4 regions of the Devosia sp. XK-2 genome follow, and region 4 is predicted to be linked to each of the others. Evidence: predicted binding sites of a transcription regulator. Region 4 holds the regulator's gene; each other region holds the start of a gene.
The links. Region 4 encodes LexA, which represses DNA repair genes until DNA is damaged. Its sites were predicted from a motif close to TGTTCNNNNTGTGTTCNG; they were not measured.
Positions count from the first base shown of each region.

Region 1 (4,508 bases), 200 kb from region 4:
ACGACGCGGCTGTTGCCGAGGCGCTGGTCGCCACCGACACTGCCGAACTGGCCGATCGCCCTGTTGACGAGCTCTCCGGTGGTCAGCGCCAGCGCGTCTGGATTGCCATGGCTTTGGCGCAGCAAACCGATCTGCTTCTGCTCGACGAACCCACGACTTTTCTCGACATCAATCACCAGGTGGAAGTGCTTGACCTGCTGACCGACCTCGTCAGGCATCGCGGCCGTACCGTGGTCGTGGTGCTGCATGATTTGAACCTTGCCTGCCGCTATGCCGACCACCTTGTGGCCATGAAGGCGGGCAAAATCGTCGCGGCGGGCCGGCCTATAGACGTGGTCACCCAGGCCGTCGTGAAAGACGTTTTCGGCATGACCTCGCATATTATGCTCGATCCGGTCTCCAACACGCCGATGATCGTGCCTATTGGCCGGCACCATGTCGAAAAGGCGGCGGCCTGAACGTGTCTGCAGGGTCGCTAGCTCGACAATCTATCGATCCACCGCGCCACTTCACTTGCCATGGTTCGCAAATGGTCCGCCGCAGAATAGCCGGAAATGGTCTTGCGTGGTTTGAGGTCATGGTCGCCATCCTCCAGCCAGATAAGTCCGATCTGCGACGACAGCTCATAGTGCGCAACCTCGTCCCTGGTGCCGAACTCGTCCCGCGCGCCTTGAATGAGCAGGGCAGGGGTTCGCAGGCCCTCCAGATGCGCTGTCCGTAATTGCTCCGGCTTGCCGAGCGGATGAAACGGATAACCAAGGCATGCTAGGCCCGCAATACGTCCCGCCGCAAAGAGCTCGTCGGCTATCATGCTCGCCACCCGGCCGCCCATCGACTTACCGCCGATGATCAATGGGCCATTCGTCCGCCCGAGTTCATATACAGCGGCTCGATATTCCGGCATCAATTTCTCGGCCTTGGGCGGCGGCTTGCGTCCGTCACCGCTCCGCCGAGCGGCCATATAGCCGAATTCGAACCGTGCGATCCGGAGGCCCTGCTCGGCCAGAGCCTTGGCGGCGGCAGTCATCGATGCAGAGTCCATGGGCGCTCCGGCGCCATGCGCCAACAGCAAGGTTGCCGCCGCCTCTTCCGGGCCGTCAAAGAGAAATTCTATTGCCATGTCCTCTCAGCCCTCGGCCGGTCCCTGCGGTCGTCCATCCATCGCCCGGTCTGGTGTGCCATTCCGATCCAGCCATTGACAATAGCGGTCGCGACAGAACAAAATAAGAACACATATCGCATAGGTGACGCCATGGCTGCCGCGGCGACCATTCTTCATGCCGATCTCGACTCCTTCTATGCCTCGGTCGAGCAATTGCTGAATCCGGATTTGCGCGGCAAGGCTATGGCCGTTGGGGGCGGGGTCGTGCTCGCCGCGTCTTACCAGGCTAAGGCTTTCGGCGTGCGTGGCGGCATGTCCGGGCGCCGCGCGCGTGAACTGTGCCCGCACCTCATCTTCACCCCCGGCCACTTTGACCAATATCAGCGACTGGGTGACGCCGCGATTGCCGTCATGCGCGATTTTACCCCGCTGGTGGAACGCATCTCCATTGACGAGGCCTTTGCCGATGTCGCTGGCTGCACCCATCTTTTTGGCCCGCCCGAGGAGATTGCCGCGACCATCCGCCGGCGTGTGCGCGACGAATTGGGCTTGCCTATTTCGGTCGGCGTAGCACGTACCAAACACTTGGCAAAGGTCGCCTCCCAGGTGGCGAAGCCCGACGGGCTTGTCGTGGTCCGCCCTGGTACCGAACTCGAATTCCTGCACGATCTGCCCGTGGGCCTTATGTGGGGTGTTGGGCCGGTCACCGAGGCGCGGCTCAAGCAGGAGGGCATTGCGACAATCGGCCAATTGGCCAGTACGCCTGGCAAGTCTCTGCGCGGTCTGCTGGGCGAGGCCCTGGGCGAAAAGTTGTCCGATCTGGCCTGGGACCGCGACACCCGCGCTGTCGAAACCCGCCAAAGCGCCCGTTCTGTCGGCGCCCAGTCCGCACTCGGCCGCAGGCCGGCCACGGAGGCCACCTATAAGCCGACCCTGCGTTACCTGGCCGACCGCATCACCGCGCGCTTGCGCGCCAAGGGACTGGCTGGCCGCACGATTACCGTGCGCATCCGCTTTGCCGATATGCGTGCCATCACCCGCTCGCATACCCTTGACGCGCCGGTTTCTGCCACTCTCATCGTCGCCGAAATTGCCGAGGAGTTGGTACGTGTGGCGCTTGGTGAGCACGCACAAGAAAAGGTTATTACTCTTCTCGCCATCTCCGTTTCACATATCGGCGCACAGCCTCATCTCCAGCTCGAATTGCCCCTGGACCTTGATGATGAACGACATCGACCCGGCACTCGCCGGGGCGCGGCTCGCTTCTCCGCCGACCAGGCCATGGACAGGGCGCGCGCGCGTTTCGGCCGCCAGGCCATCGGCTACGCCATTACCCAACTCGAACGACCGAAATCCGTGCCCGACGCCTTCCGCGAACTGGCCGAGAAAAGCTTGGCGCCGTCCCATCGGGCAAACCTCTCCAGCGGAGAGGTTTGAGGCGCTTCGAAGACACTTGGCATTGACTTGAAGGGCTCCAGTGGAGCCCTTCAAGTCAAGAAGGCCATGAGAGCCACGCTCGAACTGCGAAGACGGGCACCCCAACGCCGTCATGGCCAGTCAGTGGGCGAGATAAAAGTTTGCGGCAAAACAGCCCGACGTGCTGAAATTGCTCACTACGCATGCAGGAGGCCAGGATGAAAGTGGACGGATCGTGCCATTGTGGCGCAATCACATTCGAAGCGGACATCGACCCCGAACGGGTTCGCATTTGTCATTGCACCGATTGCCAGCAGCTTTCCGGTACCGCTTTCCGGGTTATGGTGCCGTGTCCGGAGAGCCAATTTCATCTCAAAACCGGGGTGCCGAAAATTTACGTGAAGACCGCCGAGAGTGGCAGGAAGCGGCAACAGGCATTTTGCGCCGAATGCGGTTCTCCAATCTATGCGACTTCCGACGAGCCTGCCGGGTCAAGAAGCCTCGGCCTTCGCGTGGGCGTCCTGACTCAGAGGCGCGAATTGGCACCAAAACGTCAATTCTGGTACCGATCGGTTCTGCCCTGGTTGCCGCCACTCCCCGGTATCGCCGCAGATGGAACCGCTTACGGGCAATAGAGACCAGGAAGGCCGTGAGGGCCACACCCGAACGCCATTCGTCCTGCAGCGCCTGTTCTGCGGGATTGGCCACCGGCAGCGGAACGGCCCCAAATTGCCGCCTTCTTACTCCGCGAGCAAGGCTGACAATACCGTATCCAGCTCTTCGAACTGTTCGGGATAGGCGCCCGTGCTGCCCGATGCGATCGCGGCGTCGAGCGCGTCCTTGGACGGATAAAGGTCGGAAAGAACCAGAAGGGTCTTGCCGTCTTTGTCCGCAAAAGTGGCGGTGGTCACCGAGCCCTCATCGTTCTCTTCATTCGTCCAGACGAGACGGGTGGGCGGCGTCACCTCGATATATCGGCCGAAAAAGGCCATGGGCTGGTCGAAGTCGGGGTGGCCGAACACGAAGCGATATGTGCCCCCGGTGCGCACATCCGCCTCGCAGGAGATGAATGTGATGCCGAAGGACTTCGGTGTCCACCAGCGCATCAGCAGTTCCGGCGTTGTCCAGGCCTCGAAGACCAGACGCGCGGGGCCATCGAAAGTTCGGGTGATGATCAGTTCCCGCTCGGATCGCCTCTCCACATTTGTGCGTTCTTTTGCCGGGCTTGGTCTATTCGCTTTCATGTCGTCCATCGGCTTGTTCCCTCTGTTTCAAGTCGTCAATAACCAGGTCAAGCGCGTCGAAGCGCGCATCCCAAAGCTGACGATAGCGCTCGATCCAGGCCATCTCTTCCTCCAGCCGGCTTTGCCCAAGCCTGCACTTTCGCACGCGTCCCACCTTCTCGGTGGTCACTAGTCCTGCCCGCACCAGAACGTCGACATGCTTCTTCATGCCCGTAAGGGTCATGTGGAATCGGTCGGCAAGGTCGCCTATCGAAGCGTCCGAACGGGCAAGCTGCTCCAGCACGCCGCGCCGCGTGACATCCGACAGCGCGGCAAATGAAATATCGAAACGAGTTTGAGAATACTGAACCATATAGTTCAGTGTAATGGTTCGCCCAGGACATGCAAGAGCGGTTTGAGGTCGTCTGCGCAAATCGCGAATAGCCATTCAGGTGAGGGCATGCGCCGCGGGGCCTTGGTGCGGGTCCCCTGCCAATCCGCGATCCGAACATGGAAGGCAATGGCAGCAGCTCGGTCCGGACTAAAAATCCTTATCGCCGGAAGCGTTGCGCCGTGAAGCCATAAACGCACTGCGTCATGCGGATCGAGACGGCGCGCACCGGACAGCATTCAAAATGAAGGGGGGAAATTGGTACGCCCAAGGGGAATCGAACCCCTGTTTACGCCGTGAGAGGGCGTCGTCCTGACCGCTAGACGATGGGCGCACGGTTATCGCTTCGACTTCGCCGCATGCTCAAAAAGCAGGG
Region 1 covers NZ_CP146608.1:1,444,368-1,448,875, forward strand. The annotation lists gene V8Z65_RS06945 (ABC transporter ATP-binding protein) at 1-458, shown strand, start outside; gene V8Z65_RS06950 (alpha/beta family hydrolase) at 476-1,120, opposite strand; gene dinB (DNA polymerase IV) at 1,253-2,539, shown strand; gene V8Z65_RS06960 (GFA family protein) at 2,737-3,153, shown strand; gene V8Z65_RS06965 (SRPBCC family protein) at 3,259-3,771, opposite strand; gene V8Z65_RS06970 (helix-turn-helix domain-containing protein) at 3,749-4,114, opposite strand; tRNA gene V8Z65_RS06975 (tRNA-Glu) at 4,392-4,466, opposite strand.
Region 1: a site for LexA is predicted at 1,215-1,232, ahead of dinB (DNA polymerase IV). Genes of this name have one in related genera too.

Region 2 (4,508 bases), 410 kb from region 4:
TCCGCGGCAACGGTGCCCTCGGCCAGCATCTGGGCCAGGTAATAGGCCATGCGATTGCGGGCACCCGACTGGGCGAGCGGATCGTCGATCACCGCCTGAAAGCTTTCCTCCGCCGCGGCATAGTCCCCGGCCTTGTACTGCGCCAGACCCAGCAGTTCGCGCGCCACGCGGCGCATATGGTTGTCGTCCGTGGCCAGCGTGGCAATGCGGGCCTCGACGTCGGCGAGGGTGCCGTGGTCGACCAGGATATTGGCGGCCAGCAGCAATGCCAATTCGCGCAGACGCGGATTGGATCGGTTATTGGCGAGCGTGTCATAGGCCGCCACCGCACCGGCTGCGTCGCCCTCGTCGCTCAGCAGCGCCGCTTTGCGGAATTCGGCCAGCACCGGATATCCGCCGGAGCCATTGGCTGCCAGCGTGTCGAGCTGGGCCAGCGCCTCATCGAGATTGCCGGCCTCGGCCGCATTCAGCGCGCCATAGAATTCCTCCGAGGCCGCCGCCGACTGGCTCTTGGTATACCAGGACCAGCCCTCATTGACGGCCACCAGCGCAACGATGGCGATGGCTCCGCCAATGACGAAAGGCGCAAAGCGCCGCCACAGCGCCCGCATGCGATCGGTGCGCAACTCCTCGTCGATTTCGCGGAAAATGTTCTCGTTGGACATGGCGAGCCTAGGGCAAGAAAGAAAGCGTGGTGCAGCATGTATCACGCGCCCCCACGAATGCAAACCAGATGCGTCCCGGCATAGGCGCTCAGAATTTCAGCGGCCAGGAGGCCAGATGTTCGGCCCGGCCGGCACCGGCAATCGAATGGACGAGGCAGAAGCGGTTCACCCGGATATGCACTGGATACCGGAGCGCAAGCGCGGGCAGCCGGGCGGGCGCATACCATAGCGTGATATGGGGATTGAACTGGTGTCCGCCGACCCTGAGGCCAGCCTGCCGAATTTGCCGCCGCAAGTCCTCATAAAGCGCCAGGGCCTCGCGCGGCGGTGCCGAACAGTTCAGGACGGTCGGCACCGAGCCCCGTCGCCCCGACCGGCCGTTGTCCCAGGTCTGAATGCGATCCAGGATCAGGTCGAATGCCGGTCGGCGGATGGCGTCGCCTGCCAGCAGCGCCTCTTCGAGCTGGTGCGGCTCCAGTTCCGGCCCGCGTTGCAGTCCATTGAGCGACAGATGCAGGCGTCCGGCGGGCACGACGCGCCGCACATTGTGCTGCCGGCCCAGCACCCTTGCCTCATGCTCGATCCGCTGCGCAATGGCCGGTTCGGGATAGATCGCGAAATAGCTTCTATGTTCCACCGGTGATGGCCGGTGGCCGAACATATCCGGTTCAATGTCCATGATCGCCGTCCGTAATGTTCACTATTTGTTCTAGCAAATATCGTCCGTGCCACAGAGTCAAGATGGCCGAAGCAACAGTTGATCGACCGGACATGCAGGTACGGGTACTTTCCACGTGTCCGGCACGACATCGCGCCCATTGCGGAGCTGGGCCCTGCGCGCATGGCCATTCGGGCGTAGCCACCTAAAATCAGTCCACCGGACTGATTTTGCAGCGCTTCGCGCTGCCGGTGGCTACTCCCACTCAATCGTCCCTGGCGGTTTGGACGTCACGTCGTAGACCACCCGGTTGATGCCGCGCACTTCGTTGATGATGCGGGTTGCCGTCTTGCCCAGGAAGTTCATGTCGAACTGATAGAAATCGGCAGTCATGCCATCGACCGAGGTCACCGCCCGGAGGGCGCATACAAATTCATAGGTGCGGCCATCACCCATGACGCCAACAGTCTGTACCGGCAAGAGCACGGCAAAGGCTTGCCAAATCTTGTCATACTGGCCGGACTTGCGGATTTCATCGAGATAGATCGCGTCGGCCTGCCTGAGGATGCCGAGCTTTTCGCGGGTAATGCCGCCAGGGCAGCGAATGGCCAGGCCCGGTCCCGGGAAGGGATGGCGGCCGATGAAGCTTTCGGGAATGCCCAGCTCACGGCCCAGGGCACGCACTTCGTCCTTGAACAATTCGCGCAGTGGCTCGACAAGCTTCATATTCATGCGCTCGGGCAGGCCACCCACATTGTGGTGCGACTTGATGGTGACCGATGGCCCGCCGGTGAAGGAGACGCTTTCGATCACGTCCGGATAAAGCGTGCCCTGGGCCAGGAAATCGGCGCCGCCGAGCTTCTTGGCCTCTTCCTCGAACACTTCGATGAACAGCCGACCGATGATCTTGCGCTTGGTTTCGGGGTCCGACTGGCCTTCCAGTTCGCCGACGAACAGATCTTCGGCATCGACATGAACCAGCGGAATGTTGAACTGGTCGCGGAACATGGTGACGACCTGCTCGCTCTCGTTCAGCCGCATCAGGCCGTGATCGACATAGATGCAGGTGAGCTGGTCGCCGATCGCTTCATGGATGAGCACAGCCGCGACCGAGGAATCGACACCGCCCGAAAGGCCGCAAATAACCTTGCCGCCGCCGACCTGCTCTCGGATTTTCTCGATCATCTTCTGGCGGTAGGCCGCCATGGTCCAATTGCTGGCGATGCCGCAAATGTTGTGCACAAAATTGGCGTAGAGCTTGGCGCCGTCGGGCGTGTGCACCACTTCGGGGTGGAACTGCACCGCCCAGATGCGGCGCTCTTCATTGGCAATCATGGCAAAGGGCGCATTGGGCGAGGTGCCCACCACCTCGAACCCTTCAGGCAATGCCACCACGCGGTCGCCGTGGCTCATCCAGACTTGATGGTGCGAATCGAGGTCCCAGACGCCATCCGAAAGGCTGTTGGCCTTGTGCACGGTCACCTCGGCACGGCCGAATTCGCGATGATGCCCGGCCTCGACCTTGCCTCCCAGCGCCATGCAAAGCGCCTGCTGGCCATAACATATGCCCAGGATCGGCACCCCGGCTTCGAGAATGACCGGATCGATGGTGGGGGCGTTCTCGTCCAGCGTCGAGGCCGGGCTGCCCGACAGCACCACGCCTTTCGGGTTGAGTTCGGCCATGGCCGCGCCTGCGGACTGGAATGGATGGATTTCGCAATAGACCCCGGTCTCGCGAATGCGGCGCGCAATCAACTGCGTGACTTGCGAACCGAAGTCGACAATGAGAATGGTGTCGTTACGGGAGACGGTATCTGGGTGCTGCATGGCGAGCCTTTAGCCAGAGGATGCGGATTCCGCAAGCGGGGCGTTGGAGGAACGCCCATGCAATATTGGGGGAACAATGGGGAATCAAGACGCTCGCCTGCTTGGTGCGGACTTTGTGCGGGCCTCCGCCTGCCTCATTGTGCTGTTTCATCATCTGGCGCAGCGCATCGACTTTCGCACCCCGCTCGGCTCGGAGCCCATGCAGGTTTTGAGCAATGGCGGCGGCCTGGGCGTGGGCCTGTTCTTCGTGCTCAGCGGGTTCCTGCTGTCCATTCCGTTCTGGCGGGCGCTGGATGCCGGCGGCGATCTCCCCTCGCTGCGCGTCTACTGGCTTCGCCGCGCGGCGCGTATTTTGCCCTGTTTCTGGCTGGCGCTCATCGTCACCTTTATTCTCAGCGTGGCCCTGTTCGACGTCAAACTGGATCAATGGCTATGGCTTCGCCTCGTGGCGGGCTTTGCATTGGTCAGCGACTGGCACTGGCTGACCCTGTTTCCCGTCGAGGTGAACAGCCCTCTCTGGTCAATCGGCTTTGAGGCCAGCTCCTACTTTTTCCTGCCCCTGGGTTTTGCCGTTCTGGTGGCCTATGGCCGCGCGCTGCCGCCATGGGGCAAACGCCTGGCCTGGTTCGGCGTCATCGGCGCGGCTCTGCTCGCGCATATGACCTTCTATAATCTGGTCACGGTCGATCCCATAAACCGTGGCTGGGAATACGGCCTGCAGGGCGGCGCCAAGGTCTGGATGCCCTGGTTCAATCCGTTCAGCTTTTTTGCCATGTTTGCGCTGGGCGCGCTGGCAGGCGGACTGCAGACACTTCTTGCCGGCAAACGGAATTGGGCCGCCGATATGGTCTTTCTCGCCGCGATGATCGGGGCGGGCATCTTCATGTATCTCACGGCTCGTTTTGAGGGCGGCGAACTCTATGGCCTGCTCCAGGTCCCCTACCGCTTCCCCATCATGCACGCCATGGTTGCCCTGGCACTGGCTCTTGGCCCATCGACCCTGCTGGCCGGTCGCCTGCTCGACAATCCCTTGGTCGGCTATGTCGCGCGGGTGTCATTCGGCATCTATGTCTGGCACTACCTGCTCATCGAACTGGTGCGCAGGTTCTGGTTGCCCGACATGGCCCTTGGGACGATGACCGATGCCACCGCGTTCTGGAGCGCCTCGGCCGCCGTGGTGCTGGCGTCGCTTGTTGTCGCAACGGCATCCTACCGCTGGCTGGAGGCGCCCGTGGTCGGCTGGGCGCGCATGCTCGAGCCGGAACGCCCGGCGAAAGTGACCATTCGGCCCGCCTAGTTCAGCAGCGCGATGGACAGATTGAGATAGCCGGCAAAGCTCACCCAGGCGATATAGGGGA
Region 2 covers NZ_CP146608.1:1,240,668-1,245,175, reverse strand. The annotation lists gene V8Z65_RS05945 (tetratricopeptide repeat protein) at 1-665, opposite strand, end outside; gene V8Z65_RS05940 (2'-5' RNA ligase family protein) at 754-1,344, opposite strand; gene guaA (glutamine-hydrolyzing GMP synthase) at 1,579-3,150, opposite strand; gene V8Z65_RS05930 (acyltransferase) at 3,227-4,447, shown strand; gene V8Z65_RS05925 (TspO/MBR family protein) at 4,444-4,508, opposite strand, start outside.
Region 2: a site for LexA is predicted at 1,360-1,377, ahead of V8Z65_RS05940 (2'-5' RNA ligase family protein). Genes of this name have one in related genera too.

Region 3 (4,508 bases), 1.8 Mb from region 4:
CTGGAGGCCTCGACGGGCAGCATCAGCAGCTTCTGATTGGGCGAGGTGGCCACCTTCTCCAGCGCCTTGATGTAATTATTGGCCACGAAATAATTGATTGCCTGCACATTGCCCGCGGCAATGGCCTCGGACACCAATTGGGTCGCCTTGGCCTCGGCTTCCGCCGCGCGTTCCCGGGCCTCGGCATCGCGGAAAGCGGCCTCGCGGCGGCCTTCGGCTTCGAGCACCTGGGCCTGCTTTTCCCCCTCGGCCTTGAGAATGGCGGCCTGCCGCCGGCCCTCGGCTTCCAGAATGGTGGCACGCTTTTCGCGTTCCGCCTTCATCTGCCGGCCCATCGATTCCACCAGATCCTTGGGCGGATCGATATCCTTGATCTCGATGCGGGTGATTTTGACACCCCAGGGCGATACGGCGGCATCGACCACGCGCAGGACCCGGTCATTGATCTCGTCGCGATTGGACAATAGCGAATCGAGATCCATCGAGCCCATGACCGAACGGATATTGGTCATGGTGAGGTTGAGAATGGCATTTTCGAGATTGGTCACCTCATAGGCCGCCGAGGCGGCATCCAGGATTTGGTAGAAGGTGACGCCATTGGCCGTGACCGTGGCATTGTCCCGCGTGATGACCTCCTGGTGCGGCACGTCCAGCACCTGCTCCATCACATTCATCTTCTTGCCGATCGTATCGATGAAGGGCACGATCAGGTTGAGGCCGGGCTTGAGCGTACGGGTATATTTGCCGAACCGCTCAATGGTGAAATTATAGCCCTGCGGCACGGTCTTGGCGCCTGCAAACAGCACCAGCACAAGCAGGATACCCAGCCCGATCAGGGTCACACTCAACCCATCGAGCCCCAGATCGTTGAAAATACCCATTCCCATGTCTCCCCTTGGCCCGGCACGCCGGGTGACATTATGCGGCAGCGCCGGGCTTGAACAGCGCAAACGGCCGAGGCGGGCCTATTTGGCCGGCAGGCACCGGCCGCTGGCCTGCAGGGCCGCCACGGCGCGCGGATCGCAGCCGGTATAGAGGAACATCAGCCAGTCCTCGGTCGAGCCATAGAACACGTTGCGATCCACCTCGCCGCGTACGCCAGGCACGATGCCGGTCTGGGTATATTGCCAGAAGGTCCAGGGCCGATTGTCATAGCGCTCATGCGGCTCGGCGGCGGTCGAGCGCAGCCAGAAGGCATTGGGGAAATATTCGCCCGCCAGAATATCGCGGTGGAAAGTCATATCGGTATAAATGATGGGCAGCTTGCCGGTATGGCGCTCCATCACATCGAGCATCAGCCGGATTTTTTCGAGCGCATCGGCCTTGTTGGGCTTGGTCTTGCAGCTCGAATGGTTGTTCCATTCCAGATCCAGCACCGGTGGCAGGGCGCTCGGATCATAGGGCACGTTCTGGGTGAACCAGGCCGCCTGTTCGGAAGCCAGCGAACACCAGGTCATGAAGTGATAGGCGCCCCGCGGCATGCCGGCATCACGGGCGCGTTCCCAATTGGCGCGGAAATTGGGATCGACATAATCCTTGCCTTCGGTGGCCTTCATGAAGACGAAATGCGTGCCCCCGGCCCGGGCGCGGGCAAAATCGACATTTTCCTGATATCGCGCCACGTCGATCCCCTGGATGGGCATGCCGCGCGCCCGGTCGACGCCGGCATGCGGGCGATTGTCGCCCGGAATGGCACTATAAAGCCCGCCCATGCTGCCACAGGCGGCCAGGGCCGCCACGGCAAGGCCCAGAACGGCGCCGCGAAAGGCGGCGGAGACGGAGCGGGACAGGGACAGGGCCATTTCAGAAGAACTCGAACGCAAGAACCAAAGCTGACATTTGATTCAACACGGCCCGGTTAATGGAGATTTAGGGTAACCTTTGTGGCAGCAGGCATGGTTAACAGGCCATCTTTCGTTCGCTCTTCGTTCTTGCTGCGCCCGAAGTGATCTGCTAGCGTTACCGGCGGCAATTGGGGGCAAAGCCGATGGTCACCCGCGTAACGACTGTGGCGTTTCAGGGCATTGAGGCCGTGCCGGTCGACGTGCAGGCGCAGATTGCGCCGGGTTTTCCGGCCTTGGTGCTGGTCGGCTTGCCCGACAAGGCAGTGCGCGAAAGCGGCGAACGGGTGCGCGCCGCGCTGACTGCCTCAGGCCTCGGGCTTCCGCCCAAACGCATTACCATCAATCTGGCGCCGGCCGACCTGCCCAAGGAAGGCAGCCACTATGATCTGCCCATCGCCCTAGCGCTGATGGGGGCACTGGGTGCCATTCCGCAGGACGCGCTCGAGGGCTATGTGGCCTTGGGCGAATTGGGACTGGACGGACGCCTGGCCCATGTCGGGGGCGTTCTGCCCGCGGCCATGGCGGCAAGCGCCAAGGGCCTGGGGATCATCTGTCCCCAACCCTCCGGCTCGGAGGCCGCCTGGGCCGGGGAAGAGATCGACATTATCGCGGCCGAAAGCCTGATTGGCCTCGCCAATCATCTGACCGGTCATCAATTGCAGGCCCGGCCGCAACCGGCCCGGCAATTGGCCGCGCCCGGAGACCTGCCCGACCTGATCGATGTCCGCGGCCAGGCGGTGGCGCGGCGCGCGCTGGAGGTGGCTGCCGCCGGTGGCCACAATATGCTGATGGTCGGGCCGCCCGGCGCAGGCAAATCCATGCTGGCGGCGCGCCTGCCCTCCATCCTGCCGCCGCTTTCGCCGCGCGAATTGCTCGACATCTCCATGATCCAGTCCATTGCCGGCGAATTGGCCGGCGGCGCGCTTTCCGATCGGCGCCCGTTCCGTGCGCCGCACCATTCGGCCTCCATGGCAGCCCTGGTGGGCGGCGGCCTCAAAGTGCGGCCGGGCGAGGCGAGCCTGGCCCATAATGGCGTGCTCTTTCTCGACGAATTGCCCGAATTTGCGCCCAATGTGCTCGATAGCCTGCGCCAGCCGCTCGAAAGCGGCGAGACGGTGATCGCCCGCGCCAATGCGCGGGTTGCCTATCCCTCGAGGTTCCAGCTGATCGCTGCGATGAATCCGTGCAAATGCGGCATGGCCGGCACGCCGGGCCATAGTTGCAAGCGCGGCCCGGCCTGCGCCGGGGATTATCAGGCGCGGGTCTCAGGACCGTTTCTGGATCGTATCGATATCCGCATCGATGTGCCCGCGGTCAGCGCTGCCGATATGATCGCGCCCGCAGCCCCGGCGGAAAGTTCGGCCAAGGTCGCACAACGCGTCGCGGCGGCGCGCGAGCGGCAGCGCCAGCGCTATGCCCAGGCCGGTCACGGCCAGGTCCTGACCAATGCAGCCGCACCCGCGGCCCTCATTGAAAAGCTGGTCGAGCCGGATCGGGAAAGCCAATCCCTGCTCTTGCAGGCCGCCGAACGCTTCAGCCTTTCGGCCCGCGCCTATCATCGCGTGCTCAAAGTGGCGCGCACTCTTGCCGATCTCTCCGCCTCCGATAAGGTTAGCCGGCCCCACATTGCCGAAGCGCTGAGCTATAGGCTCAATTTCGGTGCCAGCTAACCAGACGGATTTTCCCATGAAACACCGCATTTCCGCTGGCGTTCTCGCCTTGCGGGACGATCATATTCTGCTGGTTCGGCACTATCGCCCGGGCATCCATGACTTCTGGGCCGGCCCTGGCGGCGGCGCCGAAGGCAGCGAAGAGCTGCATGAAGCCGCGGAACGAGAGGCTTTCGAGGAGGCCGGCGTCAGGGTCAGGGCACGGGCCATGGCCTATATCGATGAGCTGATCGACCCCTCCGCGCGCATGGTGAAATTCTGGTTCCTGGCCGATTACGTCTCTGGTGACATCGACGTCTCGGCCAATCCCGCCGAAGGCGAAGCGATCAGCGAGGCCGGCTGGTTTGCCCGCCACGCCCTGCCCGAAGGCCATGTTTTCCCCGAGATCCTGCGCGACCGTTTCTGGGACGAATTGCGGACCGGCTTTCCCAGCCCGATCAAACTGCCCTTGCGCCAGTCGATCTTTTGACCCCGGTGTATAAGTCTGTGGATAAGCGTTTCACGTGAATCACGTCGGCGACCGGTCAGGTGACGCGACGATAACCACCCGGCACGCCGTTTGGCGAGAGAACGATCTGCCACAAATTAGTCTGCCGGGCGCGGAACAGGGCCGCAAAGACCGACAGATAATAGCGCCACATGCGGCGAAAGCGTGCGTCATAACGCGCCGAAAGCGTCGGCCAGGCAGCGTCGAAATTGTCGCGCCAGGCCAGGAGCGTCCGCTCGTAATCGGCACCGAAATTGTGCCAGTCCTCCATGACGAAGAGGTTCTCCATGGCCTGTCCGATCTGGGCGATGGAGGGCAGCATGCCATTGGGGAAAATATACTTTTCCGACCAGGGATCTCCGTGGGTGGCCGATTGGTTGCCGCCGATCGTATGCAATAGGCAAAGCCCGTCCGGCTTGAGCAAGGTGCGGACCTTGCTGAAAAAGGCGCGGTAATTCTTATAGCCGACATGTTCGAACATGCCGATCGAGACCACGCGGTCGAATT
Region 3 covers NZ_CP146608.1:3,632,022-3,636,529, forward strand. The annotation lists gene V8Z65_RS17920 (SPFH domain-containing protein) at 1-881, opposite strand, end outside; gene V8Z65_RS17925 (GH25 family lysozyme) at 966-1,802, opposite strand; gene V8Z65_RS17930 (YifB family Mg chelatase-like AAA ATPase) at 1,988-3,514, shown strand; gene V8Z65_RS17935 (NUDIX domain-containing protein) at 3,531-3,983, shown strand; gene cfa (cyclopropane fatty acyl phospholipid synthase) at 4,039-4,508, opposite strand, start outside.
Region 3: a site for LexA is predicted at 1,916-1,933, ahead of V8Z65_RS17930 (YifB family Mg chelatase-like AAA ATPase). Genes of this name have one in related genera too.

Region 4 (4,508 bases):
TCCTGGGGCGCCGACTGCATTCTGGTCATCCTGGCTGCCGTGGGCGATGACGTGGCGCGCTACCTGCTCGATGCCGCCGAGGAGTGGGGCATGGACGCGCTGGTGGAAGTGCATGACCAGCTTGAACTCGACCGTGCATTGGCGCTGGGAGCGAAATTCATCGGTGTCAACAATCGCAACCTGCGCACCTTCGAAACCACGCTGGAAACCACGGTCAATCTGGCCGCCGGCGTGCCGTCTGATGTGCTGCTGGTCAGCGAAAGCGGCATTGTTACCCATGAGCATGTCAAAATGCTCGATGAGCGTTGCAATGTCGGCACATTCCTTGTGGGCGAGAGCTTGATGCGCCAGGACGATGTCGTCGCGGCCACCCGAGCGCTCCTCATGGGCGCGCCGGAAACGGTGCGCTGATGAGCAAGGGGCTCACCCATCTCAACGAAAAGGGCGAGGCCCATATTGTTGATATTGGTGACAAGGCGGTTACGCGACGCCGCGCCGTGGCGCAGGCCATATTGAGCGGCGAGGCCGGGACCATTGCCGCCATTCTTGGTGGTGGCCTCAAAAAAGGCGACGCGCTGGCCGTGGCCCGCATTGCCGGCATCATGGCCGCCAAGAAAACTGCCGAATTGATCCCGCTTTGCCATCCGATCCCGCTGACCAAGGTCAGCGTCGATATCGAGGCCGACAGCGAGACCAGCATCCGCATTCGGGCGGCCGCCGAGACGACCGGCCAGACCGGGGTAGAGATGGAGGCGTTGACCGCCGCTTCGACTGCCGCCCTAACGCTCTATGACATGGCCAAGGCCATCGACCGGGCCATGGTCATCTCCGATCTCTGCCTTGTCGAAAAATCCGGCGGCAAGTCCGGCGACTTTGTGCGGACGCCATGAGCCTCTTGCCGGTCGACGAGGCCTTGAAGGCCATTCTGGCGCGAGTGCCTGCCCCCGCCGGTGAAATCGTCACATTGAGCGCGGCCGCTGGGCGGGTCCTTTACGCCCCCGTCATTGCCGATCACGACCAGCCCCCTTTCGACGCCAGCGCCATGGACGGCTATGCCATGAGGGCAGCGGACGTTGCGGAGGATATTTGGCTCGACGTCATCGGTACGTCACAGGCCGGCGCCGGTTTTCCGGGATCGGTCGGCCACAGACAGGCTGTCCGCATTTTCACCGGTGCGCCGGTTCCGCCGGGCGCGGATACGGTCATCATGCAGGAAGAAGCCGTCCGGGAAGGCGAAAAGGTCCGGTTCACGGCCCCTGCCCGGCTTGGTCACAGCATTCGTCCGAAGGGTAACGATTTTGCGACGGGTCAGGTGCTGATTGGCCCAGGAACATGCCTGACGCCGATGCAGATCGCTGTCGCTGCGGCGGCCAACAAAGCTGAACTCGTGGCGGCCAGGCGGCCGCGCATCGCGCTGATGGCGACTGGCGACGAACTGGTCTTGCCCGGCAACCCGCTCGGCCCGGACCAGATCGTGGCCTCCAACAGTTTTGGCCTCACCGCCATGCTGGCGCCCTATGCCAGCACCATCCGCGATCATGGCATCATTCCGGACGACGCAGCGTCTTTGCGCGAACGGCTGTCGAAAGCCTTTGCGGAAGAGCCCGATGTCCTGATTACGACGGGTGGCGCTTCGGTGGGCGAGCATGATCTCGTCCAGGATGTGCTCAAGGAGCTGGGCGTTACCCTCGACTTCTGGCGCATCAATATGCGGCCGGGCAAGCCGCTGATGTTCGGTACGAGCGGCAAAACTCTGGTCTTCGGCCTGCCCGGCAATCCGGTTTCGGCCATGGTGACCGCCCTTGTCTTCATAAAGCCTGCCCTGCGCGCCTGGCTTGGCGCACCGGCCCCCCTGACCTGGCATTTGCCGTTGGCCGCCGCCACACCCCCGAATACGGCCCGCCGCCACTTCATGCGCGCCCGGCTGCTGCAGAGAGAGTACGGTCCCATGGCGGAACCCATCAGCCAGACCGATAGTGGACACACATCGTCTCTTGCGGCCGCGGACCTCCTGATCGTGCAGCCCGAGCTGGATCCCGGGCGACCGGCCGGCGCCCTGGTCGAGGCCCTCCCCATCGACGCCTTCTGATTCCTGTCAGTTTGTTCAGAACCCCTTCATTAACGGGGTCCTGGCCTCCGGCCGGAGCTATTGCAGAACATAAATGGAACATGTATGGTCGTTCCGTCTATGTTCCGATTCTGGGGTTGTGGGGCCAATGCTGACACGCAAACAACACGAGCTGCTGATGTTCATCCACGAAAGGATGAAGGAGAGCGGCATTCCCCCGAGCTTTGACGAGATGAAGGATGCCCTTGATCTCGCATCGAAATCTGGCATCCACCGGCTGATCACGGCGCTTGAAGAGCGCGGCTTCATCCGCCGCCTGCCCAACCGGGCCCGGGCGCTGGAAGTGGTCAAGCTCCCAGATTCCATGAACCCGTCGCTGGGTGGGCGCAAGGCACGCTTCGAGCCCTCCGTTATAGAGGGCAATCTGGGCAAGGTCGCCTCGCCGCCCCGAAATAACCCTGGTGGATCAGACGATTACGCCCGTCCAGTATCCATTCCGGTCATGGGCCGCATCGCGGCCGGTACACCCATCGAGGCCATTCAGACCCACTCCCATACGATCGCTGTGCCACCCGAGATGCTGGGCGCCGGCGAGCACTATGCCCTTGAAGTGCGTGGTGATTCCATGATCGAGGCCGGCATTTTCGATGGCGATACCGTGCTCATCAAGAAGCAGGAACATGCGTCAACCGGCGAGATCATTGTCGCATTGGTCGATGACGAAGAAGCGACCCTAAAGCGCCTACGCCGCAAGGGCGATACGGTGGCGCTGGAAGCCGCCAATCCGGCCTATGAAACCCGCATTTTCCCGCCGGACCGGGTCAAGGTGCAGGGCCGGCTTGTGGGCCTGATGCGGAAGTATTGAGATGGGTTTCACCTCGCCACAGGCCGCAATGGCCTTCTATGGCGAGGTGATCAACGAGCATCGCTTCGATGCCCTGCTGCCGATGCTGTCGAAGGACGTCGTGTTCTGGTTCAGTTCAGGGTCGCATTGCGGTGTTGATGCGGCGCGTCGGGCCTTTGAGAAGACCTGGCGGCGCATTGCCGATGAATTCTACTGGATTGAAGACCTTAGCTGGCTCTGCCAGGGCGATGGCTCGGCGGCCTGTCTATATCGGTTCGGCTGGCGCGGCCTTGTTGACGGGAAGCTGACGCAGGGCGGCGGACGAGGCACGAGCGTTTTGCGGCTGGAGCCTGATGGCTGGAAGGTCGTGCATGAGCATCTGAGCGCCGAGCCCGTCGATGCTGGTTGAAAAGGTTTGCCCCTATGTGCTGAGAGGGCCGAGGGACAGTCTCGAGATATTGGCTTTCAAACACCCGCTGGCTGGCTGTCAGCTCGTCAAGGGGACGCTTGAGCCAGGCGAGCGCGTAGTAGACGGCGCGCTTCGGGAACTGGCTGAAGAGGCCGGTTTGGTTGGCACCGTTGGAAGCGGCGTGAGTTGGTCGAGCCTGAATATTGCGGATGGGCAGCTCTGGCATTTCGTGCCGGTCGATGTGCCGCCCCAGCCCGATCACTTCGCGTTTTTCTGCGCCGACGACGGCGGACATCGCTTCGCTTTTCGCTGGTGGCCGCTGAGGGATGGTCCTGGTCCGGATTGGCACGAGATCTATAGGCGCGCGCTCAATGAGATCCGTGCCCGCCAGCCATGAGAAAAGGTCCGCCAAGGCGGCGGACCTTTGGTAGTTTCGTGCGGGGCACCTATAGCATTTTACATTCAGATTGACGCCCCGCTATCGCCCCTCCCCTCAAGGCGACGGGCCCGATAGTTCGCTCGCGGTGAATTAACCTAGTGATTGTCGCGCGGCACGCCCTCAGTCTGGGCAATACGCTGGTATTTCTCGGCCGGTTTGAGGATGGCGCCATCGCCCAACTGGCCCACGAGCCCGCGCTGGATTTCCTGCCAGGGCGTCTGGTGCCTGGGGAATTTGTAGCCGCCATCGGCCTCGAGCGCAGCGCGGCGGCTCGCGATTTCCTCATTGGAGATCAGGATATTCGCTTCGCCCTTGTTGAGATCGATGCGCACCCGGTCGCCCGTCTTGAGAATAGCGAGATTGCCTCCGGCGGCGGCTTCGGGGGACGCGTTGAGAATCGAGGGCGAGCCCGATGTGCCGGACTGACGACCGTCGCCAATGCAAGCGAGCGAGGAAACACCCTTCTTGATGAGATAAGCAGGCGGACGCATGTTCACCACTTCCGCTGCGCCCGGATAGCCTACAGGCCCAGCGCCACGCATGAACAGCAGCGTGTGCTCGTCGATGTCGAGCGCCGGGTCATCAATGCGATGGTGGTAGTCCTCGGGGCCGTCAAAGACCACCGCCTTACCCTCGAACATATTGGGATGCGCCGGATCGGACAGATATCGTTCCTTGAATTCGGGGCTGATAACGCTGGTCTTCATGATCGCATTGTCGAACAGGTTGCCGCGCAGCACCAGGAACC
Region 4 covers NZ_CP146608.1:1,646,209-1,650,716, reverse strand. The annotation lists gene trpC (indole-3-glycerol phosphate synthase TrpC) at 1-411, shown strand, start outside; gene moaC (cyclic pyranopterin monophosphate synthase MoaC) at 411-890, shown strand; gene glp (gephyrin-like molybdotransferase Glp) at 887-2,089, shown strand; gene lexA (transcriptional repressor LexA) at 2,217-2,933, shown strand; gene V8Z65_RS07905 (nuclear transport factor 2 family protein) at 2,935-3,321, shown strand; gene V8Z65_RS07900 (NUDIX domain-containing protein) at 3,311-3,718, shown strand; gene V8Z65_RS07895 (IlvD/Edd family dehydratase) at 3,856-4,508, opposite strand, start outside.